Regions from separate parts of the Pseudoalteromonas sp. MB47 genome, predicted to be linked through region 2. Evidence: riboswitches for the same ligand, from Rfam matches in the RefSeq annotation. Region 2 holds a riboswitch; the other holds the start of a gene.
The links. A riboswitch is a leader RNA that binds a small molecule or an ion and turns the genes downstream of it on or off. The one in region 2 is predicted to bind cobalamin.

Region 1: it holds a riboswitch for cobalamin, as region 2 does, so the genes downstream of both, IMPJCBKJ_RS20625 (ABC transporter ATP-binding protein) here and IMPJCBKJ_RS12310 (TonB-dependent receptor) in region 2, are expected to answer to the same signal.

What each region holds. Positions count from the first base shown of each region.
Region 1 covers NZ_VFBD01000031.1:509,590-522,990, reverse strand. Annotated here, with positions in the region: partial or broken rRNA gene IMPJCBKJ_RS20650 (23S ribosomal RNA) at 1-386, shown strand, start outside; rRNA gene rrf (5S ribosomal RNA) at 512-626, shown strand; rRNA gene rrf (5S ribosomal RNA) at 782-896, shown strand; gene IMPJCBKJ_RS20635 (FKBP-type peptidyl-prolyl cis-trans isomerase) at 1,457-1,885, shown strand; gene IMPJCBKJ_RS20630 (histidine phosphatase family protein) at 1,970-2,587, shown strand; cobalamin riboswitch at 2,600-2,738, shown strand; gene IMPJCBKJ_RS20625 (ABC transporter ATP-binding protein) at 2,819-3,649, shown strand; gene IMPJCBKJ_RS20620 (iron ABC transporter permease) at 3,642-4,631, shown strand; gene cobT (nicotinate-nucleotide--dimethylbenzimidazole phosphoribosyltransferase) at 4,635-5,696, shown strand; gene IMPJCBKJ_RS20610 (adenosylcobinamide-GDP ribazoletransferase) at 5,650-6,504, shown strand; gene cobU (bifunctional adenosylcobinamide kinase/adenosylcobinamide-phosphate guanylyltransferase) at 6,501-7,028, shown strand; gene IMPJCBKJ_RS20600 (cobyric acid synthase) at 7,028-8,512, shown strand; gene cobO (cob(I)yrinic acid a,c-diamide adenosyltransferase) at 8,522-9,121, shown strand; gene IMPJCBKJ_RS20590 (cobalamin-binding protein) at 9,123-9,980, shown strand; gene ung (uracil-DNA glycosylase) at 9,977-10,669, shown strand; gene IMPJCBKJ_RS20580 (DUF3545 family protein) at 10,670-10,858, opposite strand; gene tal (transaldolase) at 11,045-11,995, opposite strand; gene yaaA (peroxide stress protein YaaA) at 12,218-12,997, shown strand; gene IMPJCBKJ_RS20565 (mechanosensitive ion channel family protein) at 13,115-13,401, shown strand, end outside.
Region 2 covers NZ_VFBD01000021.1:152,765-170,994, reverse strand. Annotated here, with positions in the region: gene IMPJCBKJ_RS12345 (DUF1566 domain-containing protein) at 1-371, opposite strand, end outside; gene IMPJCBKJ_RS12340 (DUF1566 domain-containing protein) at 373-2,049, opposite strand; gene IMPJCBKJ_RS12335 (hypothetical protein) at 2,133-2,465, opposite strand; gene IMPJCBKJ_RS12330 (DUF2982 domain-containing protein) at 2,493-3,206, opposite strand; gene IMPJCBKJ_RS12325 (efflux RND transporter periplasmic adaptor subunit) at 3,449-4,501, shown strand; gene IMPJCBKJ_RS12320 (efflux RND transporter permease subunit) at 4,505-7,603, shown strand; gene msrA (peptide-methionine (S)-S-oxide reductase MsrA) at 7,688-8,221, shown strand; gene IMPJCBKJ_RS12310 (TonB-dependent receptor) at 8,282-10,135, opposite strand; cobalamin riboswitch at 10,169-10,323, opposite strand; gene IMPJCBKJ_RS12305 (hypothetical protein) at 10,515-10,754, opposite strand; gene IMPJCBKJ_RS12300 (YajQ family cyclic di-GMP-binding protein) at 10,898-11,380, opposite strand; gene IMPJCBKJ_RS12295 (VanZ family protein) at 11,538-11,888, shown strand; gene IMPJCBKJ_RS12290 (2-dehydropantoate 2-reductase) at 11,881-12,774, shown strand; gene thiI (tRNA uracil 4-sulfurtransferase ThiI) at 12,858-14,315, opposite strand; gene IMPJCBKJ_RS12280 (TetR/AcrR family transcriptional regulator) at 14,424-15,077, opposite strand; gene coaD (pantetheine-phosphate adenylyltransferase) at 15,295-15,777, shown strand; gene IMPJCBKJ_RS12270 (capsule assembly Wzi family protein) at 15,774-17,150, shown strand; gene IMPJCBKJ_RS12265 (hypothetical protein) at 17,161-17,694, opposite strand; gene IMPJCBKJ_RS12260 (hypothetical protein) at 17,687-18,230, opposite strand, start outside.

The DNA of each region.
Region 1 (13,401 bases), on a different contig from region 2:
TCCTGGGGCTGAAGTCGGTCCCAAGGGTATGGCTGTTCGCCATTTAAAGTGGTACGCGAGCTGGGTTTAGAACGTCGTGAGACAGTTCGGTCCCTATCTGCCGTGGGCGTTTGAGAATTGAGAGGGGTTGCTCCTAGTACGAGAGGACCGGAGTGAACGAACCGCTGGTGTTCGGGTTGTCATGCCAATGGCACTGCCCGGTAGCTACGTTCGGAACTGATAAGCGCTGAAAGCATCTAAGCGCGAAGCAGGCCTCGAGATGAGTTCTCACTAGACTTTTAAAGTCTCTGAAGGGCCGTTGAAGACTACAACGTTGATAGGCAGGATGTGGAAGTGGTGTGAGCCATTAAGCTAACCTGTACTAATTACCCGTGAGGCTTAACCATACAACGCCAAACGCGTTTTATGACAGCGTAACAGACAGAAGTTAAGAAACTAAAGTAGACAATTACTTGATATCAGAATTCCAGATTTATTAATTTGCTCAAAAGAGCGAATTAAACCAAATTTGCTTGGTGACAATAGCGTTTTGGACCCACCTGACCCCATGCCGAACTCAGTAGTGAAACGAAACAGCGCCGATGATAGTGTAGCAGCTGCTATGTGAAAGTAGGTCATCGCCAGGCTCCAAATTAAAGTGTTAGGTTTCTCATAGCAGCTGCTATGTGTCTCTCTACCGCTGTAGGCACTTGGTCATATCCAGGCTCCAAATTCAGTCGCAAGACTTTAAATTAAGTCGAAAGACTATAAATAAAATAATAAGAAAATTGAAAAGAATTTTCTTGGTGACAATAGCGTTTTGGACCCACCTGACCCCATGCCGAACTCAGTAGTGAAACGAAACAGCGCCGATGATAGTGTAGCAGCTGCTATGTGAAAGTAGGTCATCGCCAGGATCCTATTAAAGAAAGCCCGATTCGAAAGAATCGGGCTTTTTTGCGTCTGGGAGCTGTCAGCTTTCAGCCGTTAGACGTCAGCTGAAATACAGAGATATCAGAGGTTAGATGTCAGTTGAACTGTGTGGTTGTTTAGTACCGAGACTCCCTCAGCATTCACTCTGTTCATTCTCCAGGTAGGTTGGGTAGAGCGTAGCGAAACCCAACACGAGTTAGCGAGTTGCTAGTTAGCAAGGATAAAGTTTAAATTTCAAGGTCAAGTCTGGCGTAAGAATGGCTTCAGCAATGAATATTTTTGTTTTATTATTTCGGCACTGAAGTGCCTCCTACAAGATTTTATTACTTAAAGAGACTCTGCCCCAAATACCCACACCGCGCGGCTGATCGCTGACGGCTGAAAGCTGATAGCTCTGTGTTGGGTTTCGCTGTGCTCTACCCAACCTACGCCAGATCCTCAAACTTTTCCCTTTCTAACTTGCAACTTTACTCTCGCAAACTTGCTTCCCCTACCTTGTTATGCGATAAAGTGTTTTATATTTGTAATACAATTAAGGTTTGCTGTGTCTCGTAAGAAAACGACCAAGTCAAAAGGTTCTTCAGGTTTAAATCGTAAAAATAGTGAAGCATTTATTGCTAAGTTCTCATCGCATCCAGATACACATCTATGTCCGTCGGGCTTAATGTATAAAGTGATTGATGAAGTTGAAGGGGAGCGAGTAACAGAGTTTGATACAGTGGTTATTAATCAACGTATTATGCTTGCTGATGGCAATGTGATTGCCGACAGTTATAAAGCGGGTATGCCTGAGGTGTTCGCTTTATCTGAAGCTATAGAAGGGTTAAGAGAAGGTTTGCTATTAATGAATATTGGCTCTCGTTATGAATTTGTGATCCCTCCAGAGCTTGCTTGGGGTAAAAAAGGTAACGGTGGCAAAATTGGCGCAAATGCAGTGCTGCATTTTGATGTTCGTTTAATGCGTTTAGCTTAACTCTCTGAGTATAACAGCCTTAGCATAAGTCGACAGAGTATTTAAAACGCGTTAACGTTCACTATTAGTTTACTGAGGAACATTATGGCCGCATTTACTTCACGAGTTTACTTTCTTCGCCATGGCGAAATAGCTACGCCTGGAATTCTTTCTGGGCAAATCGATGTCGATTTATCAGAGCTTGGTCATAAGCAAATGCGCCAAGCCTCTGCTGAGCTCATAAATTTAAATGCCATATATAGCTCACCACTAAAGCGTTGCTCAGTCCAAGCTGATTATTTAGCAAATCAGCACTCACTGCATGTACAGTATTATAACGCGCTGAAAGAGTTTAATTTTGGTGATTGGGATGGCCAAGACTACCAACAACTTTGGCAGCAAACAAGTAAGCCTCATATTGGTGATTTTTGGCAACACCCTTGGCAAGTAAACGTACCAAATGGTGAATCTATGGCAGACTTTTACGCCCGGGTAGAGGCATGGTGGCAAACATTTTTACAATCACTATGTGAATCCAGGCATGAACAGTCATTGGTAATAAGTCATGCAGGTGTGATTAAACAAATCCTCGCTATTGTTTGTCAGATGCCAAAACAATCAGCCACGCATTTAAATGTTTTTCACCTTCCTTATGCGGGGCTTATTACACTCGATGTATATATAGATGAACAAGGACAGGCTTGGCCCAAAATTGTTTTTTAGCCATCTAGAGCGATATTCATTGAATTATTTACTTAGCCCGCCATAATACTCATATGCTATGGAATGGAGTGAAATTCTCCAGCTGTTCCCGCAACTGTAATCCATCTAAATAATGGTCAGCCAGATACTTAGCACTAACAATTAATCATCGAGCGGGTCAACTCACGTCATTTTCTGGTACTTACCAGTGCTTTCTTGTGCGTTGCAATTACTCGCCAAGAGAGAATAAGCTTGCAACAAAATAGCCTTAGCGCTGCGCCATTAATATCAGTGTCTGATTTAAGTTGGGGTACTGCGAATAAAACTATACTTAAATCAATTAACCTTGAGTTAAAAGCAGGGCAGTTTATCGGTCTACTCGGCCCTAATGGTGCGGGTAAATCAAGCTTGCTGCGTTGCCTTTATCGTTACTTGAAACCTCAGCAAGGGGTTGTTTTGCTGAGCGGTCAAGATATCTGGCAAATCAGTGCTGATGAATATGCAAAGCAGGTTGCAGTGGTTTTACAAGAGTCTCCATCGCAGTTTAATTTGTCTTTGTTCGATGTAGTGAGTTTAGGCTTAACACCTCATAAGCGACTTTTCAGCGGCACGTCTGCCAATGATAAGCAGCGAATATATCAAGCTATAGAGCAGGTTGGTTTGTCTCATCATAGTGAGCAAGCATTTGATTCGCTCTCAGGTGGCGAAAAGCAAAGAGCGCTTATTGCACGCTCTATCGTACAACAACCTAAGTTGCTCATCATGGATGAGCCTACCAGCCACCTTGATGTTAAATATCAAATTCAAATAATGGAGTTAGCAAAGTCCCTCGATGTGACTGTGCTTGCCTCGTTTCATGACTTAAATCTCGCAGCAAGTTTGTGTGATGAACTCATCGTGATTGATGAGGGGTGCTTGGTTTGTCAGGGGCAACCAAAAGCGGTACTTACTGAGCAGCTGTTGAGTGATGTATTTGGTGTCTGCGCAGCGGTATCTGCTCACCCGCAATCAAGTACTGATAAGTTTATTCCGCACATCACTTATTTTTATGGCTATCAGACACAGGAGCATCAACATGACTGATGCAATGCGTTTAAGTATCTGTGTTGTCGTAGGGCTTATTAGTTGTTTTTTAGCATTGAGCTTTGGTGCTGCAAATACGCCACTGAGTGATGTTTTTAATGGTTTGTTTAGCCAAGGTAGCGATGAATTTGTGCAGCGTATTATTTGGCAGTTACGTATGCCCAGAACAATGCTGGCATTTTTAGCAGGTTCTGGGCTGGCTCTTGCAGGATTAATTTTGCAGACCGTAACCCGAAACCCGCTTGCTGACCCTTACTTGTTTGGTATTTCTTCTGGGGCTTCATTTGGTGTGGTGTGCTTTATAGCCCTAACCGGTGTGAGTTTTGGCTTTAGTATGTCAGTTGCAGCATTTGCCGGAAGCTTACTTTCTATGCTGTTGCTTATTGCTATTGCAGGGCGTCGCCATGTTGGCCAAGTTGAAGCCATGTTACTCGCTGGTGTTGCTTTATCTTTCTTATTTAGTGCTCTGACTAGTCTGCTGCTTTATTTTAGCGATCCACAAGCCATCACCGCTATCTTGTTTTGGACGATGGGCAGTTTTTCTCGTGCCCAGTGGGGCACTCTTTGGCTGCCATTTGCCGTTATTATTGCCTGTATGACGCTGATGATTGCATTTCGTCGTCAGCTAAATGCAATGCTGCTCGGTGATGAAAGTGCTGCGACTTTGGGGATTCATGTGCAACGCTTTCGGATCATGATGCTGCTGTTAAGTTCATTGATCACAGCGGTGCTTGTTGCTATGTGTGGAGGCGTTGGTTTTGTCGGCCTGATGATCCCACATATTGTGCGCTACTTTTCGCCGCAAGGCAGCAGCCATAACTTAGTTATGACATCCTTGGTCGGTGGTATTTTTATGGTGTGGGTCGATGTGTTATGCCGAACCCTTTTGAACAACCAAGAACTACCTGTTGGTGTGATCACAGCCGCTATCGGTAGTGTGTTCTTTTTATTCTTACTTTATTTTCGTAAACAGAGCAGGTAGCGAATGTTTAATATCATGCCTATTGATCAGCAATTTTCAGCTGTAATTCAACAAAAAATAGACCTTAAAACAAAGCCGCTAGGCGCTTTAGGTCAGCTTGAAAGTTGTGCCAAACAATTAACGCTAATTTTTTCAAAGCAGCTTGATAGTGAGCAGGCGCTAGTTGCCTTTAAACCGGTTATTTCAAACCCTTCTCTAGTTGTATTTGCAGGCGATCATGGTGTGGCAAACCAAGGCGTGTCAATTGCTCCTAGCAGCGTTACATCACAAATGGTGGCAAACTTTGCAGCAGGAGGCGCAGCTATTAACGTGTTTTGTCGTCAGTTGGGCTGGCAGCTGGAAGTTGTGGATGCAGGAACTCTCAATACTTCACACGATAAAAGTGTGCATAACCAGCGTTTAGGTGACATCACTGCACCACTGAATACTGAAATGGCTATGTCTCTTAATCAGGTTAAAAAAGGGTTTGCATTAGCCAAGCAGCGAGTTCATTCACTCTATGAGCAAGGCTGCAATACCATCGCCTTTGGTGAGATGGGCATTGGCAATACCACAAGTGCTGCGGCATTAATGGCTGCCATTTTGTCTTTACCTGCCAGCCAATGTGTTGGTAAAGGCACAGGTGTGAGCGACGAGGTTATAGCTAAAAAAATTAAAGTTGTTGAGCAAGCCCTTCAATTACATCAAGCTCACTTTGATGACCCACTAATGACACTTGCGGCATTAGGTGGTTTTGAAATTGTTCAGATCACCGGTGCCATTTTAGCTGCTGCGGAACTTGGTATGGCGGTGATCGTGGATGGCTTTATTTGCACTGCAGCAGCGCTTGTTGCAACTCGCATTAATGCAAACGCTCGCGATTATATGTTATTTGCTCATGCCTCAGATGAGCAAGGGCATAAAGCAATGCTCAATGCCTTGCACGCATCGCCTTTATTGCAGCTTGATTTACGTTTAGGAGAGGGCACCGGGGCTGCGCTTGCCTTACCTTTACTGCAAGCATCTTTGGCATTTTACAATGACATGGCAAGTTTTGCCGATGCCAATGTTGAGCAAGTTGTCTGATATGAGCGCTGAACAATACACTTCTGACTCTACCCCAAGTCAGCTTCAACTATTTTTACTGGCGCTTAGTTTTTTAACGCGGATACCCGTTAAATTAAACTTTGCAGTATCGAGTCAGGCACTCAATCAGGCCAGCCGCTATTTTGCATTGGTCGGTGTAATATTAGGTGTACTTTTAGCGCTGATCTTTTTACTGCTAAGTTGGTTATTCCCTGCAGCCATTGCAGTCGCGTTAGTTATGGCGTTTAGCTTGATAATCACAGGGGCATTCCATGAAGATGGCCTTGCAGATGTCTGGGATGGCTTTGGTGGTGGTTGGCAAGTAGCAGATAAGCTGAGCATTATGAAAGATAGTCGCTTAGGTACCTATGGTGCTGCGGCGCTTGTGATGGCCTTATTAATTAAGTACCAAACACTCGTCGCACTTAGTGAAGTAACCAGTACTGTGATTATTGCACTTGTTTTAGGGCAAAGCTTAAGTCGGGTTGTAGCAACAAGTTTAATTGCAGACATGGACTATGTAAGTCAGGACGCCACATCTAAAGTAAAACCCATTGCGATGCATTTAAGCACGCAGAGTTATCAAATACTGCTAGCAACTGGCGGTGCGGTGTTAGCAATTGCATGGTTGTTTTTTGGCTTCACTCTAGGGCAATTATTAATACTCATCAGTGTGCTTTGTGTTACTCGCTTACTATTAAAGCGCTGGTTTGAAAAACAGTTATCTGGCTACACCGGCGATTGCTTAGGGGCAGCCCAGCAAGTATCTGAGCTTGTTACTTACCTTTGCTTGGTGAGTTTATTATGAGCCAACAACATACTTTAATTTTAGGCGGTGCTCGCAGCGGTAAAAGCCGTTTTGCTGAGCAGCTGGCAACAGATTCAAACAAGCCGCTTATCTATATTGCCACAGCAAATGCGGGTGATGAAGAAATGACAGCCCGAATTAATAGGCATCAAGCAGAGCGCGCTAAGCATTGGCAGCTTGTCGAAGAGCCTTTGTATTTGGCTAAAGCACTACAACAATATAGCCATGCTGAAAACTGTATTTTAGTGGACTGTTTAACCCTATGGTTGAGTAATTGCTTATGCCAGCAGGGTGAAGCATTTTGGCTTGAGCAAAAAGCGGCCTTACTCGATGTGCTATCGCAATTGCCGGGTGAGGTGATTTTTGTCAGCAATGAAGTGGGTCATGGTATTGTGCCGCTCGGTGAATTAAGCCGTCAGTTTGTTGATCATTCAGGTTGGTTACATCAAGCCTTAGCACAGCAAGTTGCACGTGTTGAGTTTGTGATTGCAGGTCTTGCACAAACCTTAAAAAGAGAACAATGATGAAAACATTAATGGTGCAAGGCACGACCTCAGATGCAGGTAAAAGTACTCTTGTAGCAGCACTTTGCCGGATCTTTGCTAATCGAGGCATTAAGGTTGCGCCTTTTAAGCCACAAAATATGGCGTTAAATAGCGCCGTAACCGAAGATGGTGGCGAAATAGGTCGCGCACAAGCTTTGCAAGCAGTAGCGGCAAAAGTCCCCGCAGAAGTCGATTTTAACCCTATCTTATTAAAACCTAATAGCGATACCGGAGCGCAGGTAATCGTCCATGGCAAAGCGCTTTCGAATATGGAAGCGGGCAGTTATCACGACTACAAAAAAGTGGCGATGGATGCAGTTCTTACTTCGCAGCAGCGTTTAAGTGAACGTTTTGAATTACTGGTTGTTGAAGGTGCAGGGAGCCCAGCAGAAATTAACCTGCGCGAAAACGACATTGCTAATATGGGTTACGCTGAGGCGGTTGATTGCCCGGTGATCATCATTGCCGATATCGATAAAGGGGGCGTGTTTGCTCATTTAGTCGGAACGTTAGCCTTGTTGTCTGAGTCGGAGCAAGCGCGCGTTAAAGGCTTTGTGATTAACCGTTTTCGTGGTGATATTGCGTTATTGCAAGGAGGCCTTGATTGGTTAGAGCAATACACCAATAAGCCAGTGCTTGGGGTGTTACCTTATTTACATGACTTAGCACTCGATGCAGAAGATGCCGTTGCTATAACTAATCAGGTAGATAAACCGCAATTACGCATAGCCGTGTTGCTACTTCCTCATATTAGTAATCACACAGACTTCGATGCACTGCGATTACAACCAGAAATTGATTTACAGTATGTACGTCATACCCAGGCTATTCCAAGTGTTGACCTGATTATTATTCCGGGCAGTAAAAATGTACTCGGTGATTTAGCGTTTTTAAAAAATGAAGGCTGGCATAAACAAATAACACGTCATCTACGCTATGGCGGTAAAGTGCTGGGAGTATGTGGTGGGCTGCAGATGCTAGGCAACTACCTTACTGATCCACATGCTGTGGAATCTAATTTAGGCAGCGCAGCAGGGCTTGGGCTTGCTGACTTTGAAACGCAATTAGGGCAACAAAAAGTACTAAGCCAAGTCTCTGGTACTCTTCATTTAAACAATAGCGATAAAGCAATATCTGGTTATGAAATTCACGCCGGGATTAGTCAAGGGCCGGCACTTGAAAAGCCATTTTTGAGTTTTAATGAACACCCAAGTGGATTCAAAGTAGATGGTTTTATTAGTGATGATAACCAAGTAGCAGGTACTTACTTACATGGCTTGTTCGATACCCCTGAAGGCGTATCTGAGCTAATAACTTGGCTTGCACCAAATAGCCAAATTAAGCCGATTGATATTAACTTAAACCGTGAACAGCAGTTAAACCGTTTAGCTAGTGTAGTAGCAGAGAATCTCGATATTGAACAAATCATCAATATTTATGAGAACTTCAATTTAGAGACATAAGGAACAACAATGAGCGAACAGAATCAAGATAAGCACCAACAACGCCAGCAAAAAGTAAAAGAAAAAGTCGACGAACGGATTGCTGCTGCACAAAAAGAGCAGGGTATTTTTCAGGTTATAACTGGCAACGGTAAAGGGAAATCGACTTCTGGGTTTGGTACTGTTGCACGTGCGGTAGGTCACGGAATGAAAGCAGCTGTATGTCAGTTTATTAAAGGCACATGGGAGTGCGGTGAACGTAACCTACTCGAAAAAGCGGGGGTTGAATTTGTTATTATGAACACCGGTTTTACTTGGGAAACACAAAACAAAGAGTCAGATACCGTTGCTGCGCAAGTGACATGGCAAGAAGCAAAAAGAATGCTGAAGGATGAGTCAATTAACCTCGTTATGCTAGATGAAATAACCTATATGATCACCTACGGCTATATTGATTTAGACGACGTGCTGGAGGCAGTTAGCTCTCGCCCTGCTATGCAATCGGTGATTATTACAGGTCGTGGTGCGCACCGAAAACTAACCGACTTAGCTGATACAGTCAGTGAAGTCAGAAACGTAAAACACGCTTTTGATGCAGGAATAAAAGCACAAAAAGGGTTCGATTATTAACATGAGAACCATTAAGTTTGCACTCGTAAGTGTTTTATTTTATTTACCAACATTGGCTCAGGCTAATGAAATAAAAGAGCCTCAACGTATTGTTGCCTTAGCCCCACATATCGTTGAAAACCTGTTTGCGATTGGTGCTGGAGAGCGCATTGTGGGTACTGTTGACTATGCAGACTTTCCTCAGCAAGCGAATGAGATCGAACGGGTAGGTGGCTATTACGGGATTAACATGGAAAAACTGTTGTCGTTAAAACCAGACCTAGTTCTGGCTTGGAAAACGGGTAACAAAGCCGAAGATCTCGCTTACATTGAAAAGTTAGGTATTCCGGTAGCGTACAGCAATCCAAATCAGGTTGATAATGTGGCAGATGAACTACGTAAACTAGGCACGCTTACGCATTTGCAAACCAAGGCAAATAAAGTAGCCAAACAGTTTGAAACTAAACTCAATGCTATTCGCAGAGCGCAAGAAGGAAAACCGAAAGTGTCGGTGTTTTATCAATTATGGCCTGAGCCAATGATGACAGTTGGCGGAAATACTTGGATCAATCAGCTATTAACTATTTGTCATGCGGATAATGTGTTTGCTAATAGTGATACAGACTACCCGCGCATTAGTATTGAAAATGTATTGGTTGCCAATCCAGAGGTCGTGATTATTCCAGATGAAAAATCAAAAAAGCCTCAGCCTAAAATTGATTGGCGACAATGGCCTGAATTGCCAGCAGTGCAACATAACCAGTTTATTAGTGTAAACGCAGACTTATTGCACCGTTTTACAATCCGTATGCTTGATGGTTTGACCGACATGTGTGGTAAAATAGACGTTTCTCGTCAGCAAATACAGGCTTCAAAATGAACGATTGGCAAACATTTCTAGATACTGAGCTTGCTAAGCCCTACATGCAAGAAACCTTACAATATGTGGCCGATAGACGCGCAGCAGGCGTTACCGTTTATCCCAAAGACGAACAGGTATTCTCAGCTTTTGATGCTACCCCTTTGAATGAAGTTAAGGTGGTTATTTTAGGGCAAGATCCTTACCACGGAGAAGGGCAAGCCCATGGTTTGTGCTTTTCGGTATTACCAGAAGTTAAAAAGCTGCCCCCGTCTTTGAAAAATATGTATAAAGAGTTGGCTACTGATATAGAAGGTTTTGAGATACCTCATCATGGCTATTTGCAAAGCTGGGCCGAACAAGGCGTGTTCTTACTCAACACAGTATTAACGGTTGAGCAAGGGCAAGCTCATTCTCATAAGCATCTTGGCTGGGAAAAGTTTACTGATGCAGTAATTGCGCTTATCAATCAGCACTGTGACGGTGTGGTGTTTGTGTTATGGGGCGCACATGCTCAGAAAAAAGGTAAACACATTGATACCTCGCGTCATCATGTGATCCAAGGCCCGCATCCATCACCGCTTTCTGCACATCGTGGCTTTTTTGGTTGTCAGCATTTTTCAAAGACAAACCAGCTGCTTACTGATCAAAATAAAGCACCAGTAAATTGGTCGTTGCCGCAAATGCAAAAGGCCCTTACGGGCCTTTAATTAAAAGTCTAATTCATCAAGCTCAACGCTGTCTGTGAAATAGTCTAACTCCTGTAGTTCTTTGCGAAGTCTATGCTTGTCTTTCAACGCTTCGATTTCGCGCCATTTTCTCTTTTTATTTTTTGTAGAGGTCTTTTTTGTTGTACTAGGACCTTCTAATATTTCTAAAATATCGTCTAGGCTATCCATGAACTTCTCCTATTGATTTTTTGAACCTCGGAAATACCTATACCACAGGCTGCTCAAAAATAGAATAAAAAAGTGACAATACTGTTACAGAACTGTGATTGATAGATGAATAGATCAAAGAAGGTGGTTTTTTAGAAACAAAAACGCCACCTAGCGGTGGCGTTTTAAAAAATACTGTAATTTAAATTACATTGCTTTAAAGCGTGCTTCTAATTCAAGCTGTGCTTGAGCAAAAGAACGAATACCCTCAGCAAGTTTTTCTGTTGCCATAGCATCTTGGTTATGTAACCAGCGGAATTGGCCTTCAGTTAGTGGTGCTGGTTTTTCTTCAACAGTAAAGTCGTTCTCTAGTAGGTACTCTTGTGCATCCGTTAATTGGCCTAACTCTTCTAAAAGAGCAGGGCTAATCGTTAACTTATCACATCCAGTCAGTGCGATGATCTCGCCTGTGTTACGGAAGCTTGCGCCCATAACAACCGTTTTGTAATCGTGGCGTTTGTAGAATTCGTAAATGCTACGTACAGATTGCACACCTGGATCGTTTAGCGGATCAGTTGGCTTTTCCATACCGTTAGCAACGTGCCAGTCTAAGATACGGCCAACGAATGGTGAAATTAAGAATACATTTGCATCGGCACATGCGCGTGCTTGTGCTTCAGAGAATAACAGCGTTAAGTTACACTTAGTACCTTCTTTTTCAAGCTGCTCAGCGGCTTTGATACCTTCCCAAGTTGATGCAACTTTGATTAGGATTTTATCTTTGCTAACACCTTCTTTTTCGTAAAGGCTCAGTAAAGTGTGGGCTTTGTCGATAGTCGCTTGAGTATCAAATGATAAACGTGCGTCTACTTCTGTAGAGATATAACCAGGTACGATTTCGCTAATTTCTTTACCAATTAATACAGCAAAGTAATCACATGCTAACTCAAGCTGTTTAGCTGCATCTTGCTCGGTTTCTTTGGCATATTGCCACGCTTTATCTAAATAAGGCTTATACGCTTCAATTTCACTGGCTTTTAAAAGTAGAGATGGGTTTGTTGTTGCATCTTCTGGTTGGTGTTTTTTGATAGCTTCAATATCACCTGTATCTGCAACAATAGATGAATGCTGTTTAAGCCTTTGTAGTGCTGAAGTCATTTGCTTTCCTCATTCCAAGCAAGTTAAAAGAAAATCCATTATAGCGGCCTTTATGCTGCAACACTATGACAGTGTTTAATAGGTCAAATGTCCTTAATACAGAAAACTAGAACATTATGTATGAAAAGAACAGCGGATAAAGGCAGGACGAAACAAAACGTGCATTTTGATTCAATTAATGTTGAAATTGACATCAAACAAATTACAAGTCAATAGCTAAGTATGATCACTGTTATTTCACCTGCAAAAAATTTAGATTACGAAACACCAGCCACGACCGATAAATTCACTCAACCTGAATTACTCGAGCACAGCGAAGAGTTAATGTCAGTTTGCCGTGATTTAACACCAGCGCAAATTGGTAGCCTAATGAAAATCAGCGATAAACTAGCTGGTTTGAATGCGGCACGTTTCGCCGAGTGGTCACAGCCATTTACGCAAGACAATGCAAAACAAGCCGTGCTAGCCTTTAATGGTGATGTATACGGTGGCTTAGATGCGCAAACTCTAAGCGATGCTGATTTTGATTACGCACAGTCGCACTTACGTATTTTGTCTGGTCTTTATGGTGTGCTTAAACCATTAGATTTAATGCAAGCTTACCGCCTTGAAATGGGTACTAAGTTAGAAAACCCACGCGGTAAAAACTTATATGAGTTTTGGGGCAGTGTTATCGCCGAAAAGCTAAATACAGTGCTTGTTGAGCAAGATAGCAAATACTTGGTAAACCTTGCTTCGAATGAGTATTTTAAAGCGGTTGATAAAAAAGCATTAAATGCACAAATCATCACTCCACATTTTAAAGACTGTAAAAACGGCCAATATAAAGTGATCAGCTTTTATGCGAAAAAAGCCCGCGGCATGATGGCACGTTACATCATTGAAAATAAAATCACCCAATTAAGTGATTTAAAAGATTTCACCGTTGCAGGTTATTACTTTAGCAGCGATGCTACGGCAAAAGAATTAGAGCCTGTTTTCTTACGGGAAGAGCAGAACTAAACTTTTAGTAAAATGAATTAAAACAGCCGTGCTAAGCACGGCTTTTTTGTGCTTGTATGAAACTGGCGCTTATTTTGCAAAACAGCAGTTATGTTTCTTAATGTATCAGGTAGTCGCATGTTAAAAATACCAACTGTCGGTGAAGCCGAAAAGCTTATAGAAGAAAAGCTCGGTGGCTGGGTTGATATCATCATAAGCCATATCCCTAACTTTATTGTTGCAGTAATCATTACTATCGTGTTTTCACTGCTGGCACGTATCGTTGGTTCAATGCTTAGAAAGCTATTACGCCGTTCGTTAGAGTCTTCACAAATAGCAGATTTAATGTCATCGATAGTAAAAGTCATCGTATTATGTGTAGGCTTATTTGTAGCCCTTGATTTCTTGGGCCTCAGAGGCACGGT
Region 2 (18,230 bases):
AATGCGTTTTCGTTAATGCTAGGCTGCACACAACTATGCTCTAAAATACTGGCTAACTCTTTAACATTTGGCACATGCCAATCGCTGTAATCAGCAAAGGTTGCATTTTCAGCCCCGCGTAAAGCTTCGCCCCAAGTAAGCTGCTGACTATTACCTTCACACGTATCCGTTTCAGCGTTGTAGCTTTGACCAAACGTACAACGTTGCCACATTAGACCTGTTTCGCTGTCGCTCACTGTGCCATCTTCGTTAATAACAAAGCGGCTATCAGGAGTCGTTTCATTGACAGCGCTATAACATACTTGCGCAGCGGCATAACCCGATTGAAGAGCAATAACTGTAAGTGCTGTAATTAATGGTAACTTTCGCATATTACTCTCCTGGCGTTCTAACTAAGCGCACAAAGGCGGTGTTACTTTTCGGATAGGCTAAATCATTAGCACTACTCATATCGATAATATAAGCTTGCGATAAACTTGTACCGTCTGCCGCGGTTTGCGAAGTCCAATAAGGCATAAATGAACTGCTACCAGTGCTTAACTGAGTATCACTTGGTTGATTTGGGAAGAAGTCACTGTTAAGTAACGTAGACTCACCTTGCTTGGCATAATCTAATAACCCTAATAATTCCGTGTAAGTTGGCACACGCCAGTTTGTACCACCGCAAAAGTCGCTGCTGTTCACATCATTAATGTAAGTTTGTAGGCCACAGTCACTGGTGCTTGGACAGGTAGAGCCCGCAGCCCCTTGTATACTACCCGTTTGCACACCGCTTGAACCATTTAAATACCAAGTATAATGATTTGATGCTGCACGCTCGGAGGTTGCCGGTGGCAATGTTGAACTTGCTTCTTTTACTTCCCAAATAAGCCCAGTTACATTATCGCGTACGCAACTAAAGCTAGTCGCATCATCTGGAAGTTCGTCAGCAAACTCATTCATCTTAGTAAAATCAAATGCCAAATCACCTAGGCCGACTTTATCGAGCTGATTTGCGACGCTGTCACGACCTATATCTGCGTCTTGGCTTGGGAAGTCTTCGCTGTCACAGTTAATTTTTTGCGAATTGTTGTAGCAATCACTCATCCCGGTATCGTTAATTAACCCCAGTGGTTTTGGGCTAATATCAATAATCACTGTATCTGTGTCGCTACGCGATTTACTGTCTGTCACGGTAACTTCAAAACTAAGCTCTGAATCGGTATCAACATCAGGGGCTACAAACGTCGTGATACATTGGTTCTGGTTTGCCAAGGTCACGGTTTCGCCTGTTAATTGCTGCCAAAAACATGATTTTGTTGCCGTCACAATTTCACTATTGCTGGCATCAAGGGTTACGGTATCAAACTCGATAACCTGCTGATCAACACCTGCATCAGCAATAATTACCTCAACCGTTTTGTTTAAGGTGAACGACGCCTCTGTACTTGCTGAGCCACCTTCATCATCCGTTACAGTTAAACGCCATGTCATCGCTGTATTTGATTCAAGTAGTGGGTGAGTAAAGCTAATGGTTTGGTTGTTGTAGTTGTCAGCCGTTAAATCAGGGCCATCAAGTTGAGTCCATAAATAACTGTCAACTGTACCGTTTTCATCTATATCAGCAGATTCTTCGCCACTTAATGTGATCACATCATTATATTTTGACGGTAACTCTTCTGGCGCAGTTTGGGTGATCACTGCAACTGGCAGTTGATTATTCGAGGTAATAAAAATACTGACCTGATCGGAAACAAGTTGCCCATCGTCGGTTTGGTAATTTACTTTTAAAACAAGTTCTGAGTTAAGTTTAATATCAGGAGCTGTAATGGTTTGTTCAGCACCTTCGGCAGGAAAACCTTCTACTGCGGGGCCACTGACACGCTCCCAGGTAAAGGTACCATCTGCAGGAGAGCCTTTAGCTGAGACAGTAAATTCACTTTTTTCAATAATTTGTTGATCTGAACCAGCATTAACTGTCGCTGCGATTGTATTCGAATCACTCGAACCGCCACCACCACAAGCTGTTAATGTTGTTAATGCTATTAGGCTAAGAGGCACTAATCTCATGAATACCACCTTAAAATACAAAGCCGGCAATAACCGGCTGCCAAATAAACTAACAACTAGCAATTAAAATGCCAAACTTGGGGTTATAAATAACTTTCTTGGTGGATACGTACGAAGAGCTTGGTGCCTATTTTACTGTAATCAACTTTGTATTCTCTGCCATCTAGGGCTTGGATAAACAACAAACGTTTTTCTTCTGCAAATACATCTGGGCTTGATACATACACCATTTCTAAATAACGCTCTTTAGCCTCGCGACGATTTTTTGGCAGGTCTTCTTTAAACGGCTCTAAACCATTTTGAGTAACTTTAATGCGCGGATGGTTCTCACCATTCACAACCACTAAATCGAGTTTCTTATCTTTATGTATAATTGTGTTTCGACCGCTTTTAATAAAAGAACGTTCTTGACTCATAGTCTTTTCCTACTACATAACTGCCGCCTATAGCTTACTTTTCTGTAAGCGAGTCTCTAAAAACTCTTTAGGGTTCAGTTTCCAACGATTCAAATCAGCACTGAATTGCCAAATATCAACATCAAGAACATTGGCAGGTAATAGTAAATCGTATCCTGTCAACTGCCTTAAATGTTGCGTACGATTGGCAAACATGGCAATCAATCCTTTATAAATCTGACCACTAGGGGCCGTGTAGTCCGTCTCTTCTATTAACCATTCTGATGGGCAATCACCATTTTTGCAATACTTTTGAATGACTTGCATAAATAAATGACGTTGCTCTATAAGTAATCGTCCGGCAATTCTTGGGTGAATCTGTGTTAAAAATTCATCTATGTTATTGAGTTTAATACCAACTGCATTTAACTCAAGGTATTCTAAGCCCTGTTCCACTTTTGGTATACCACTATGATGAAAATTAGCACGATTTAACTGCCAATTCCCAATCTTATGATGATAAATAAGCAAATTCTGAGTAAAAGTTAAGCTAAAGTATGGTTCTTGAGTTTTTAAAAAGCCAATAAAAATTGCCGCTATGCAGGTTGTGGCTAAAAAAATCTCAACAATGCTAATTTCACCGGGTCTCAATAAGTTAACCAGCATAATAATGATTAACCCAATTCCGCCAACAATTAAAAACTCACTGCCATGGCGATATGATTGAGCACGCACTTTTAGTGCAGGAAGATTTTTATCCATAAACAGAGAAGTAAAAAATAAACATCACAATTGTGACCAATATTATTTTTCTGAGCGTTAAACAATAATTACACTTTGGTGCTTTACTCATTCTAAACCTTTCTTAATTTGTCACAATAAAGGAACAAATTAGCATAACTTTTCACTTTTACGCTAAATGCACAAATTTATGAGATACCTGACATACGTGGCACGTACTAATTTTGTACACTACACTCAACTAAATTTCTGGTAACACGACGATGTACTCTACACAATCTGGTAAGGCACTATTCCCTTTTATTATTACCCTTTTTCTAGGGTTATGCATTTACTTATACCTTCCTTCGAGCCAAGGTGAGCAGAGCAACTTCTCAGGCGCTGCAACTCAAGTAACAGCTCACACTGTCACATCTGAAGAAAATGCTGTGCTCATAGAAGCAATAGGTAGCGCTCGTGCTAACCAAGCGATCTATATTCGCAGTGCGCAAAACGATTATGTTACAGATATATTTTTCAATGATGGCGACTTAGTCAGTAAAGGTCAAAAACTGGTTCAGTTACAGTCTCAAGAAGAAGAATTAGCAGTTAAAGAGCTAAGCATTAATTTACGCGAAGAGCGCCGTCAACTTGATCGTCTCACTGAGCTATCACGCTCACAATCAACGGCTAAATCTTTACTAGAAGAGCAGCTTTCACGTGTTGATGCAACCGAGGCGCAGCTTGAGAGCGCCAAAACCAAGCTGGCAGAAATGACAATTAAAGCACCGTTTTCTGGCTTACTTGGCAAGCGCGAGATTTCAATTGGTACTTATGTTAGCAATACTACAAACATCACCACCCTTGATGATATCAGTATCATTAAAGTCGACTTTAAAGTGCCAGAAAAATACCTAGCGCAGTTACAACTGGGTATGAAAGTGATGACGCAAAATGATGCTTACCCAGAAAAAACCTTCAACGGTAAAGTGACCCACATTAGCTCGCGTATCGATTCAGTCACTCGTAGCGTTGAAGTGACAGCAAGCTTTATCAATGAAAAAGGCCTATTACGCCCAGGCATGCTGTTAAATACAGCATTAGAGTTAAGCTCAAACCAAGCGCTAATGGTACCAGAGAAAGCCGTCATTCCTCAGCAAGACAAACACTACGTGTTCCAAATTGAAGATGGCGTTGCTAACAAAGTCGAAGTACATGTAGCGGGTCGTCACAATGGCTGGGTAGCTATTGATAAAGGCCTTGAAAATGGTCAGCAAGTCGTGACTGAAGGCATCATTAAGATCCGTACTGGCAGCAAAGTAAGTATCAAGGGCTAAACCATGAAAATTACTGATACTAGCGTTAAACGCCCGGTCTTTGCGATCGTAATAAACCTGTTGTTACTTACCTTTGGTTTGGTGGCATTTTCTATGCTACCACTGCGCGAATACCCAGATATTGAAACACCGATTGTTAGTGTGAGCACTGATTACACCGGCGCCAGCGCAGAGATCATTGAAACTAAAATCACCCAAGTACTCGAAAACCGCATTTCGGGTATCGAAGGCATTAAAAGTATTAACTCGTCGAGCCGAAATGGCCGCTCAAACATCACCATTGAGTTTAATATCAGCCGCGATATCGATGCCGCATCAAACGATGTACGCGAACGTGTAGCCCGAGCCCTTGATAGCTTACCTGAGCAAGTTCGCCCACCAGAGGTCTCTAAATCAAACAGTGATGAAAGCCCAATTGCCTGGTTCGTACTAAACAGTACTACCATGGATTCATTACAGTTATCTGATTACGCACAGCGCTTTATTGTTGACCGATTAGCCGTTGTTGATGGTGTTTCTAACGTACGCGTGGGTGGCGAGCGTAAATACGCCATGAAAATCTGGTTAAACCGTAAAGCGATGGCAGCACGCGGTATTACCAGTAGCGATATTGAAAACACCTTACGCACTGAAAACGTTGAATTACCCGCCGGTGAAATCGAATCTATCGACCGTGATTTTACAGTACGTACCGCGCGTAGTTATAAAGATCAGCGAGATTTTAGAAACTTAGTGATCAAACGTGGTGATGATGGCTATTTAGTACGTTTAGGTGAAGTGGCTGATGTTCACCTAGAAGCTGCTGACGACGAAAGCTTATTCCGTGGTAATGGCCGTAATATGATTGGTTTGGGTATCGTCAAGCAAGCCAAAGCCAATACCCTAACAGTGGTTGATAATGCCCGCGCAGAGCTTGAAAAAATTAAGCGTAACCTGCCAGAAGGTACCACCATTCAAGACAGCTATGACTCATCTATTTTCATCAAAGAGTCTATTGATGAAGTATATAGAACCCTTGGGATTTCAATGGCGCTGGTTGTATTGGTTATTTACCTATTCTTAGGCAATATTCGCGCAACCCTAGTGCCTGCTGTAACCGTACCAGTGGCGTTAGTGGGTAGCTTTATGTTCTTGCTCGCTATGGGTTACTCAATCAACTTGTTAACTCTTCTGGCACTCGTGCTTGCTATCGGTTTGGTAGTGGATGATGCGATTGTAATGCTTGAGAATATTCACCGCCGTATAGAGCTGGGTGAACCACCACTGCTTGCTGCATTTCGTGGTGCCCGTGAAGTTGGCTTTGCGATTATTGCCACCACCCTCGTACTGATTGCGGTGTTCGTGCCACTAGTGTTTATGGATGGCCGTATTGGTGCCCTATTCACAGAATTTGCGATGGCAGTAAGCGCCGCAGTGTTCTTCTCTAGTATTACGGCATTAACACTTTCTCCAGCGCTTTGCTCTAAAGTATTGAAAGCTTCAGAAAAAGAAAGCAAGTTTAGCCAGTGGATGGATAGAACCTTTAACAAAATCGAAAACGCCTATCGTAACTCGCTGGCTTCAAATATGAGCCGTAAATGGAGCTTGCTACTGACTATGATTTTGGCTGGTGTTGCCAGCTTTATGCTGTTTCAAAAAGTGCCTTCAGAGCTTACGCCAAAAGAAGACCGCGGTACTTTCTTTATCATGATGAGTGGTCCTGAGGGCGCAAGTTATGAAAATAACGCTGCAAACATGGCAAAAATTGAAGAACGTTTAATGCCTTACTCTGAATCTGGTGAATTAAGCCGAGTGCTTGTTCGTGTACCTGGCTGGGGCGGCCAAGGTGGTGTTGCTATCATTGGTATGGCCGACTGGGATAAGCGTAAGCGCTCAACATGGGAAGTAATGGACGAAATCAGCGGCAAAATGACTGAAGTGACCGATGTGCGTGCATTTGCAATTATGCGCCGTGGTATTGGTGGCGGTGGTTCATCTCGCCCGATTGAATTTGTACTGCAAGGTAACGATTACGACCAACTAGCCGATTGGCGAGACCGTATTATTAAGCGCGCTGAGAAAAACCCAGGCATGGTAAGAATCGATCATGATTACAAAGAAACGTTCCCGCAGTTTTTAATCAACATTGATAAAAACAAAGCCGCTGATTTAGGGGTTTCTGTATCGGATGTGGGCCGCACACTCGAAACCATGTTAGGCCAACGCCGCGTAACGACCTTTATCGACCGCGGTGAAGAATACGATGTGATTTTAAAAGGCACCAAAGAAGACTTTGCTAATCCGACTGATATCTCAAATATCTATTTAAAATCACGCAGTGGCGAATTAGTACCGCTTGATAGCTTAATTAGCTTAAAAGAAGAAGCCACTGCATCGCGTTTAAACCGTTATAACCGTATGCGCGCAATTACGTTAAGTGCGAACTTAGCAGATGGTTATACCCTAGAAGAAGCGCTTAACTTCTTAAATCAAGTTGCAGCAGAAGAAAACGACATCGACGGTGCAATCGACTACAAGGGTGAATCGCAGCTGTTCTATGAAGGCGCATCGGCAATGACCTATGTATTCATACTGGCATTGACAGTCACCTTTTTGGTACTTGCTGCCCAGTTTGAAAGCTTTATTCACCCATTTGTGATCATGCTTACTGTGCCACTTGGTTTAGTGGGAGCATTATTTGGTTTGTGGTACACCGGACTTACTCTTAATATTTACAGCCAAATTGGTATTGTAATGCTGATAGGTTTAAGTGCGAAAAACGGTATCTTGATTGTTGAGTTCGCCAACCAACTGCGCGATAAAGGCGTTGAGTTTAACGAAGCGATTAGCCAAGCTGCTACGCAGCGTTTACGCCCAATTATTATGACCTCATTGACCACAGTAATGAGCTCGGTACCGCTAGTTCTTGCAAGTGGCCCAGGTGCAGAAAGCCGCATGGTAATTGGTGTGGTGGTGTTTACTGGTGTTATTGTTGCAACCTTACTTACCTTATTCGTGGTACCTGCAGCATACAGTGCACTTGCTCGAAATACTCAGTCGCCTGAGTACTTACAAAGCAAGTTAGAACAACAAGCAAAAGACAAGCCGTTAGAAGAAATTTAAAACGCACTTTATTGATACAAAACGCCGTCTTTACGGCGTTTTGTTTTTTCGGCTATAGTCAGCAAAACGATAAGGGAGTTTAATATGGATAACAACATACAAATTGCCACTTTTGGCGGCGGCTGCTTTTGGTGTATTGATGCCGCATTTAGACGTGTGAAAGGCGTGCTTAATGTCAGCTCTGGCTATGCAGGCGGTGAGATTGAAAACCCTAGTTATCAGCAAATTTGTACTGGCTTAACGGGTCACGCTGAGGTGGTTCAGCTCGATTTTGACTGTAGTATCGTGAGCTATAACACCCTGCTTGAAATGTTCTTCACTTTACACGATGCCACACAATTAAACCGCCAAGGTAATGATGTCGGCACTCAGTATCGCAGTGTTATTTACTATCATAATGAACAGCAAAAAGCAGAATCTCAAGCCATGATTGATGCTTTACAAAAGCAAATTCGTGAGCCGATTGTCACCGAGCTGAGTCCGCTTACAAACTTTTACCCTGCAGAGCAGTACCATCAAGACTATTACAATGAAAACCCAAATCAAGGTTATTGCAGTATTCTTATTGCCCCAAAGCTTGCAAAGTTCGAACAGTATTACGCAGCTAAACTTAAATGAAAAAAGCCCGCTAAGTAGGTAGCGAGCTTTTAAACGCAGAACTAATAATTTTCCTTATTATTAGAACTGATAACGGGCACCTACAAACAAGCGACGCTCGGCCGTGTTGTAATAATAAAATTCGTCGTTGATGTAATCACCATCTAGGTCTGTACCATAGGCATCAACGGCGTTGTACTCTTTATCGAATAGGTTTTCTACACGAAGTGACACTGTTAAGTTGTCAGTCGCTTGGTAGTGACCAACTAAATTCCATAACGTATACGATGGTAAGTGCGTTAACTTGCCGTCACGATCACCACGGTATTGCATATCGATACCAGCATCAAAATCACCCCATGCTTTGTTTAATGACCAATTCACACTGTGATTTGACACATAGGTTAGTGACTGACCTGTCTCAGTATCTTCCGCTGAAAGGTAGGTAAAGTTAAAGCTGTGATCAAAGCCAAACACTTGGTTTTTAAAGCTAAACTCAACACCTTCGTGGCGAGCTTCGTTTATATTAGTTGGGATCCACTGCCCTGATGCATTTGGTGCCCAAGCGATTTTGTTGTCGATTTCGCTGCGGAAAATCGCAATATCAAGGCTGATATCATTCACATTGAGTGATAAGCCAAGCTCTTGGTTATCTGATGTTTCAGGGTTTAACTCTGGGTTACCTGAGCCCGGGTAATATAGGTCATTAAATGTTGGAGATTTAAAACCTGTGCTTTGACTTACGCGGAATGTAGCGATGTCATTTAAGTGATAGCCAACAGCTGCAGTGTAAGTTGTTTCATCACCAAACTGCTGATCATCATCTTGGCGAACGGTTAGGTTTGCCAGCACGTGTTCGTCGTCATAATAAGCGCCAACAAACGCAGCGAATACTTCACGGCTGTCTTTTAAATAAGTACCTGAGTTAGTGTTCACTTCATCTTTATACCAATTCAGACCGCCACTAAGAGTCAGTGCTTGATTGAAAAAGTATTGGCCATTGTAATCAATTTGCTCACGCTCAGTTTCAAACTTATCAACCACCGTTGCACCCGTGTAATCAATGCGTGAGTCATCTGAGCTATCACTTGATATGGCAATATCAATGGCATGACTGTGTTTTTCGAAAGCCTTTTTCCAACCTAGTGAAGCTTGGTAATTTTCGAACTCGCCTTTTTCTACGGTGCTGTCTGCAGGGCTATAAGCACTATCGTATTTTGCTTCGCCTTCTGAGTATTGTGCTTGCGCTAAAAACTCACCTAACTGCTCATTTTGATAACCAAGATTAAAGCCAAGGTTTTTGTTCTCGTAGCCGTCTTCATCTGGCGCTAAGCCTTGCAGAACATCAAAACCATCTGTTTTTTCATAACCGGCATTAACGGCAACATCAACACCTGCAAACTGACCACCTGTCGCTACTTGGTACTCTTGGTAAGAGTCTGAGCCAAAAGTAACATCTAAGGTCGTGTTTTGTGCTTTACGGGTAATGATATTAATTACACCAGCTAGCGCATCAGAACCATATACAGCTGCACGTGAGCCTTTAATTACTTCAACACGCTCAATACTGTTTAAAGGAATATTGCTAATACTTTTATAGCCAAGTGTTGCAGAGCCTGTGCGTACACCATCAATTAAAATAAGTGTATGACGAGAACTTGCACCACGTAATGACACACCAGAGCTTTGCCCAAAACCACCATTGGCATTAATTTGAAAGCCTGCTTGAGTGGCTAGTAAGCTTGGTAAGTCACGCACATAGCTTGCTTCAATATCAGCGCGGTCAATGACAGTAACGCTGGCTAATACATCATTAATTGATTGTTCGAATTTATTGGCAGAAACTGTGATGTGCTCGATTGATTGCTCGTCAGCAGATACAGAAAAAGACAACGCAGCAGCAACCGCTACGCCTAACGCAGATTTATTTAGCATGATATCCCCTAGCCTGTGCCCACCGCACACGCGAATAGTAAGTTACTTCAAGGCCGGTCTCCGGACTCTGTACATGCATGGCATCTACATTACCGTTGCGGGGGCAGTGTTGGCATTGTTTTCTCCCTGAAAACGCACCAACTTCCCGATTATCTTGCGACTATTTCACCCTTTGAAATAAAACGTATCTGAAGATACAGCAAGCACCTCGAAAATAGGCCGTTATTGTGATGATTTTGGGGAGGAAAGTCAATGGACGGCTATACTTCTAAACCAAAGTTTTAAGTCTAAAGCTTCAAGCTGCAAGTTAAGTGCTAAGGTGTAAGCCTAAAGTAAAAAAGCCAATCAGCATGGCTGATTGGCTTTTATAAAACAATGATTACCAGAAATACTCATGGGGTTTCGAGTTTCCTAACGGAAAAACAATTCCTTCTGGGTCAGCACCATTAAGCACAAGCTTACAAAGAGCTTTATTTAAACGTCTTCTTGGCTTGGTCATCGTCATTTTCACCCACCAACTTGGTGTTTGTTGGTAAAAATAAGTACTGTGTGGGCCTGTGTATTTTCTGTTTATTTTACCGTGTTTATTACGATCTATTGCTTTGTTTTTTACTGACATAAATATCCTCTAGCTGAAAATAGCTAGAAGATATCTTTTTCTCTGTAACCTAATATTTGTCTCAAAATACGCTCCTTGTAAAGTTCAAAAACTTGTAGGCTTATAGCTTAAAACTTACAGCTTAAAGCTAAAAACATAGAGTATTAATCGCGGAAGTTTTTGAACTGGAATGGTTGACCTAAATCAGCAGTACGAACAACTTGCATTGCTTCTTGTAAATCATCACGCTTTTTACCAGTTACACGTAATTCTTCACCTTGAATAGCAGCTTGTACTTTAATTTTTGAATCTTTGATTAACTTAACGATTTTCTTCGCTACGTCTTTTTCGATACCTTGCTTAAGAGCAACGTCACGCATTACGTATTTACCGCTACGCGATTCATCTTTAAGCTCAAGGCTAGATACATCTAAGCCACGCTTTGAAATTTTCGCAGCAAGAATGTCAAAAAGTTGCATTACTTGTTGCGGTGCTTCTGCTTTTAACTTGATTACTTTATCACTTAGTTCGATTGATGCATCAACACCACGAAAATCAAAGCGTGTCTCTAGTTCACGCTTTGCATTATCTACTGCATTCTGCGCTTCGTTCATTTCTACTTCAGAAACAATATCAAATGAAGGCATGGGGTTCTCCTAACATAGTCTTTTTTAAATTCATTTATGGTTGGCAATTATAACGCTTATTTGTCGATTCTTTCTATTTTTATCCGGCTTGTTCAGGTGCGATGCAAAAATTGTTTGATATACTGGCCATTCAATTTCGGCATTTTTAGGGTTTATTGTGACAAGGCGTGTTTACCAAGTTATCTTTTTAGCCAGCATTATTGGCTTTACGATTTTGTTTGCCAAAGAAATTAAAGGGGTGAGTAACCTCTTCCCACACGTAGATAAAGTGGCGCATTTTGGTATTTTCTTTGTACTGGCTTTGGTGATGGATAAAGCATTTAAATTACCACTTATGGTGCAAATTTTACTGTTAGCCGGATATGGTGCGGCCATTGAGTTTATGCAAGATATGCTGCCTTACCGTCAAGCCTCGGTTGGTGACTTTATCGCTGACTTTATTGGTGCCATCAGCTATTTTGCTATAAAACTTGGTTTTCATTTAGGTAGAAAGCAACGTAATGGCTAATGTTTTAATTGTTGGCGATGGTGCGATTGGCTTATTGTTTAGCCATTTTTTATCTGCACAACATGACATCACATTACTGACCCGAAAACCAACCTTGACCACACGTTTTTATCAAGCAAGCAATGGCAAATCACACCCTATCAAAGCCCATCTCATTAATCACAAAGAGCTTGGTCATACAGCGCCCTTTGATTTGGTGTTAATAACAGTAAAAGCATTTCAAGTTCAAGCGGCCTTTAAGCAAATAAAACCTTATCTCAGTAGAACATGCCAAATCGTTATTTCTCATAATGGCATGGGTAATGTTGATGAACTTAATGCCCAGCTTTTGAATACGCAAGGATTAGCGTTTTTAACCACGCGTTTAGCTGGTTTTAAAACAACGCCTTATAGCGTAAACCATACAGGTAATGGTGAAAGTGTGCTAGGCGCATGTAATGCAGCTGCAAGCGAAAGGCTCAACGAGCTTGAGCAGCAGTTTAGTTACTTGCCGCATTTTTCTGTGAGCGATGATATTCACTCATTGCGATGGCAAAAACTGTTAGTGAATATTGCCATTAACCCGTTAACAGCAATTCATAACGTAAAAAATGGCCAGTTACGCGCACCACAATTTAGCACGCGCATTATTAATTTACTCAATGAGGCCTGCTTGGTTGCCAATAAACAAGGGGTTAAAGTAAAACTCAGCGAGGCGCTGGATCAAGCCTACTCTGTGATGACAGCCACCGCTGAAAACTTTTCTTCTATGCAACAAGACATCAGCCATAATCGAGAATCTGAAATTGATGCAATTTGTGGTTATGTGTGCGAGCAAGGCGCTAAGTTAGGAATAAAAACCCCCTATAATCAAGCAATGCTCAGCATGATAAAAATAAAAAGTTAAGCTACAAGGAGAAAGGGGAAAGTTCTCGTAATGATTTCAGGCATTAAAAAAGCGCGAACATGTCGCGCTTTTATCAGTATCTTTTACGGACGATACACTTTTACGTTGCTAAAGCCTTCTTCGTGCAAGATCAGCGCTTGTAGCTGACTCATCACACCTTTAGCACAATATAAGTAATATTCTTTATCTTTTGGTAAGTCACCAAATTTAGTTGCTAAGCGGAAGAAAGGTAAATGTACAACTTCAATACCTTCAAGTTCTAGTGGGTTTGCGTCTTCTTCTTCAGGTGAGCGAATATCAACAACAACCGCCCCTTCAGGTAAATCAGATACAGACTCAGCTTCTTTCACCTCTTCTTTTGCTTCGGTGTCGATATCGCGAATATCCATCACACGTGCATTTTCAACAACTGTATTTAGCACGTCGAAGTCAAACTTAGCTTCTTCGGCAAGAATAGTTTTGATTTTAGCTTTAACCGTTGGCTTTTTAGAAATGACGCCACAGTATTCAGGCATGCTTTCTGCCATCTCTGCTGTGCCGATTTGACGCGCAATATTGATAATATCTTGCTTGTCGTGTTGGATTAACGGGCGAATGATTAAAGTTTCCGTCACACGGTCAATCACACTTAGATTAGCCAATGTTTGGCTTGATACCTGACCAATACTTTCGCCAGTCACTAGCGCTTGTACACCTAGTTTTTCTGCAACTTGGCTACCGGCACGCATCATCATACGCTTAAGCACAACACCCATTTGGCTGTTTTCAACATTCTCTAAAATCTCAGCAACAACAGGTTCAAAATCAACAGTAACAAACTTCACTTTGTGAGTAGAGCTGAACTGTTTCCAGATATAATAACTCGCCTGCTTAACACCGATTTCGTGCGCAGCACCACCTAAGTTAAAGAACAAGAAGTGAGTACGCGCACCTTTACGGATCATTTGGTAGCTTGCAACACCAGAGTCAAAACCGCCCGACATAAGCGATAATACATCTTCTTGTGTTGGCAACGGGAAGCCCGCCATACCTAAGTGAGTTTGAGTAACAATGTATGCTTTATCATCACGTACTTCTAAGCGAACAGTCACTTCAGGGTGAGATAATTTAACGCGCGCACCTTCAACATGCTGGTTTAAACCACCACCTACGTAGCGCTCTACATCGCTCGATGTGAAATCATGCTTACCAGAACGTTTACAACGCACACAGAAGGTTTTGCCCGCAATCGTGTGGCCGATTAGTTCAAGTGCTTTTTGGTAAATATCGTCAATTGAGTCGAAGTCTGTTTCTGTTACTTCAATAAACTGTACGATACCTGGAATGCGTTTTAAGCCATCGATAATATCTAAGCGAACTTGCTCAGATTCTAGCAAGCTAACAACAGAGATATTGTCCCAGTTGTTTCTTACCTGCACTTTTTCGTCAACACGACGCAAAACGATCTTAATGTTATTTTCTAATAACTTGGTAAAACGCTTACGAACAGATTTACTCTTGATCGCGATTTCAGGGTGTAATTTGACGATAAATTTAAGCATAGTTCACTCTTAGACTGTGGATTTCACACGCCCTAAGGTATAGCAACCTCAAGGGCGCGCGATTATAACAAAAATTATAGCGTCTAGGAAATAAACTGCTTTGCGGGGTTATTGTTCGCTTTGCTCTGTTTCAGCAAGGGCTAAATACTTGGCTCTTAATTGATTTACTTGCTCTAAGTGTTGCTCGGTGCAATGGGCTTTTAATAGCAGCAATACCTTTAAAATACCGTTATAAATATCGGCTCTGGCAAGTTCACCGCTTAAGCGGCGAGCTTTGATGTAAGGTGTCCAAAAGCTCACGGTCATTTTAAGCATATGCGCAAGCTCTGTGACATCTTCGTCTTCAATGCAGATGATACCGCCTTCTCGTAATGCAAAAAGTACCTCTTTTACTTGCTCCAAAAGCTCTGCTTGAAACGCAATGTAGCCTTTTTTCAGCTCTTCATCACGAGATAAAATATCGCCTAAGTTGTCGTAGAAAAACTGAAAACGCCACATAAGTTCAAATAGCGAATCAAGATAGCCCGCTAGGTTTTCTAGTGCATCATCGTCAGGAGTCAGTGGCTTAAAGTGGGTATGTAAATGGTCGCTATACAAAGCAAATATGTGGCGAATAATATCTTCTTTATTTTTAAAGTGATAATACAAGTTACCAGGGCTTATCCCCATATGCGAAGCGATATGGTTAGTTGTTATGGCACGCTCACCGTGGCGATTAAATAATTCGATGCTGGTGTGTATGATCTTGTCCTTTGTGCTCATAGCCTATTTACTCTGTTTTTTATGATTATTACGGTCCCCAGCCGAGCAGTATAAACAAATGCGCGACAATTAAATACTACCTTGAAAAATATTAACCTCAATCGGCTTAGTACCTTATATAGGTGAAGGTTCCTAATCCGATACGCGTATTTTCTAAGCTGCATAGTCGAGAAAACACTGTTAATATAGCAAGCAAATTTATAAATCGCTGATAGTTATGAACGTTACTGCAATCTATCCGGGCACTTTCGACCCACTTACAAATGGCCATACAGACTTAATTCATCGCGCGGCAAAAATGTTCGATAAAGTGATTGTTGCCATTGCGCATAATCCTAGTAAACAACCCTGCTTTACCCTTGATGAGCGTGTTGAACTTGCTAATAAGATTTTGGCGCACCTTGATAACGTGAGTGTAATTGGTTTTTCTGGCTTATTGGCTGATTTAGCTCGCGACCATAAAGCCGAAGTGCTTATTCGCGGTATTCGTGCTGTGTCTGACTTTGACTATGAATTTCAGTTAGCTAATATGAATCGTCGTCTAAACCCTGATCTAGAAAGTGTATTTTTAACACCAGCAGAAAAGAATTCGTTTATATCATCAACTCTAGTTAAAGAAGTTGCACGCCACAATGGCGATGTGAGCGAGTTTGTTGACCCTATTGTAGCCAAAGCCTTACAGGATAAAATTCACGGATGAAATTAAAAAAGTTCATTAGCTTAACTGCATTACTAATGATCTCTGCGCCAAGTGTTGCTGGGCCATGGATAGAAAGCGACGACCCACTGCTTCGCGCTTCAATCGAAATGCTATTTAACCAGGGCATTATTAAACAGCCTATTAATAGCTACCCATTAATGTGGCAAGGTATCGCACGGGACCTAGACGTTGCCAATACCAGCCAACTTGATGAGCAAAGCTTATTTGCGTATCAGCATGTAAAACATGCTCTTGATAATGCAAAGCAAAAAACTAGTTCAGGTATTCGCCTAAACTACAACAGCGAACCTCTCACTCAGCAAGGTTTTGGTAAACGCCACCAGCAAGAAAGCGGTGTAAATAGTTATGGTTCAATCACAGGGAAGCGTGTTAGCGCTAAAGTGAGTGTAAATTACGCCGATGACGCCCTTGATAAACAGCATGTTACTTATCAAGATAGCTATTTAGCCGTACTCCTGGGTAATTGGTCACTTAGTGCGGAGCAAGTTAGCCATTGGTGGGGGCCAAGTAACGATAATGCCCTACTACTATCAAATAATGCGGCGCCAATGAAAGGTGTTCGCTTCAGCAGAGCAAATACACAATATGTAGGCCCAAGTTGGTTGTCGTTTATCGGTAATTGGCAGTTAACAGGTATCTACGCCAAACAAAAGCCATATCTAAATAGCTCAGAGGACGGTGACTTTTGGGCGCTCCGGTTTGCAAGTACGCCATTAACAGGCCTTGAAATTGCGATTAATAGTGCAGGCTCTGATTATTTAACTAGCCTCGAAATCAACCCTGTTACACTCGAAAGCAGTGAATCAACACACCGTTTAACGAGTTTAGATGTTAAGTATTCAACCACTTTAGCGGCGCAACCAGTGGCATTTTATGCTGAAGTAATGGGTCGAAATGAAAGTGGTTTAGCACCGAGCGAGCCGTTTTATACGCTAGGCGTAGAAAGCTATTTTGGCTCGAAAGAAAGTCTATTAAAAAGCTACTTTGAATACTCAAATACAGAGCAAAACTGTGATCAAATTAGTGATTGCGTATATGGCTCTGGTAGCTATACACAACGCTCACGCTTAATTGGCAGCTCAACACCGCTACAAAGTAAATCGGCTATTCTTGGCGCCTATTACCACACTCTAAATGGTTATGGTGGCCATGCGAAGTTACGTTGGATTGAAAGCGAAACCACACACGCTGAGCTCGCATCAGATACGAGTCAGCTGCAGTTAGAGCTTGGTTATCAGCAATCTGTGTTGAATGGTCTGTGGAAAGTGACAGGGCTTATTTCAAAAGATGAAATAGGTGATGAGTCAGAAACAAACACAGCCCTTAGAACTAGCTGGGAATACCGTTTCTAACCAATTGGGGTCAAGCTGGTTCAGCTTGGCCTCGAACTCGCCTATATAGCTTCACAAGCCCTAAAAAGTCTTTATTACTGAAAAGAGCGATGAGCATCATGATATCCATCAGGTTCACAGTGATACTGTAGACATCCCAAAACCACCAACTTCCAGTATAAGCATAGTTAATATCGAAATACATGGCTAAAAATAGTGATGAATTGACGAGAAGCCCAGTGTACACATAAAGCTTAGCTGGGGCCTGTGCAAGATTTCGCTTTCGAGCAATTAACCATACAATTAGCAGTATTGTTAAATCAGATAGCGCCCAAATGACATAGGCAAAGCTTGAATCTAACATATCATAACCAAGCGCGATATTGAGTAATGGGTCGCTCATCATGTAAGAAATAAACAGTGCAAGTGAGATCCACATCACTGTTTTGTCACCATTCGGTACAGATGATTTCTTTACCATGTTATAAAGAAACGACATCAAAAACCCCCACATGATGAATGCTGCGAGGTATACTCCAAAGTTGTCTTGGATTAGTTTAAGCATTTAACTCTCGCTGAACGCTACATCTAGTCTTAAGGTATTTTAACAATGCCGCTAACTTAAAAAAGTCTTTATTAGTTAACAGGGCGGCCAGCATGGTTAGATCCATCACATTGACTGTGACTGTATATACATCCCATAACCACCACCTTTCTTCGTTCCCGTAAATACTAACATCTAGGTATAAGCAGAAAAACAAGCAGCTATTCGTTAACAAACCAATAATCACATACAACTTGGCTGGGAATTTTTCTATCGGGCTATTTCGACTAATAAGCAGAATGATACCCAAACATGTCAAATCAAGAATACACCAAATAATAAAAATAGAAGCATACCTCAACGACTCTATTTCAAAAGCCATCGATACTAATGGATCGGTGAGTAAGTAAGAGAGAAATATAGCTAAAGAGATCCACATCAAAGTTTTATCTTTACTTACAATTGAGGAGCGACTAACCATATTGAATAAAAAGGTCATCAAAAATCCCCACATGATTAATGTGGCAAAGTATGTACCCAATGTTTGCTGAATAGTT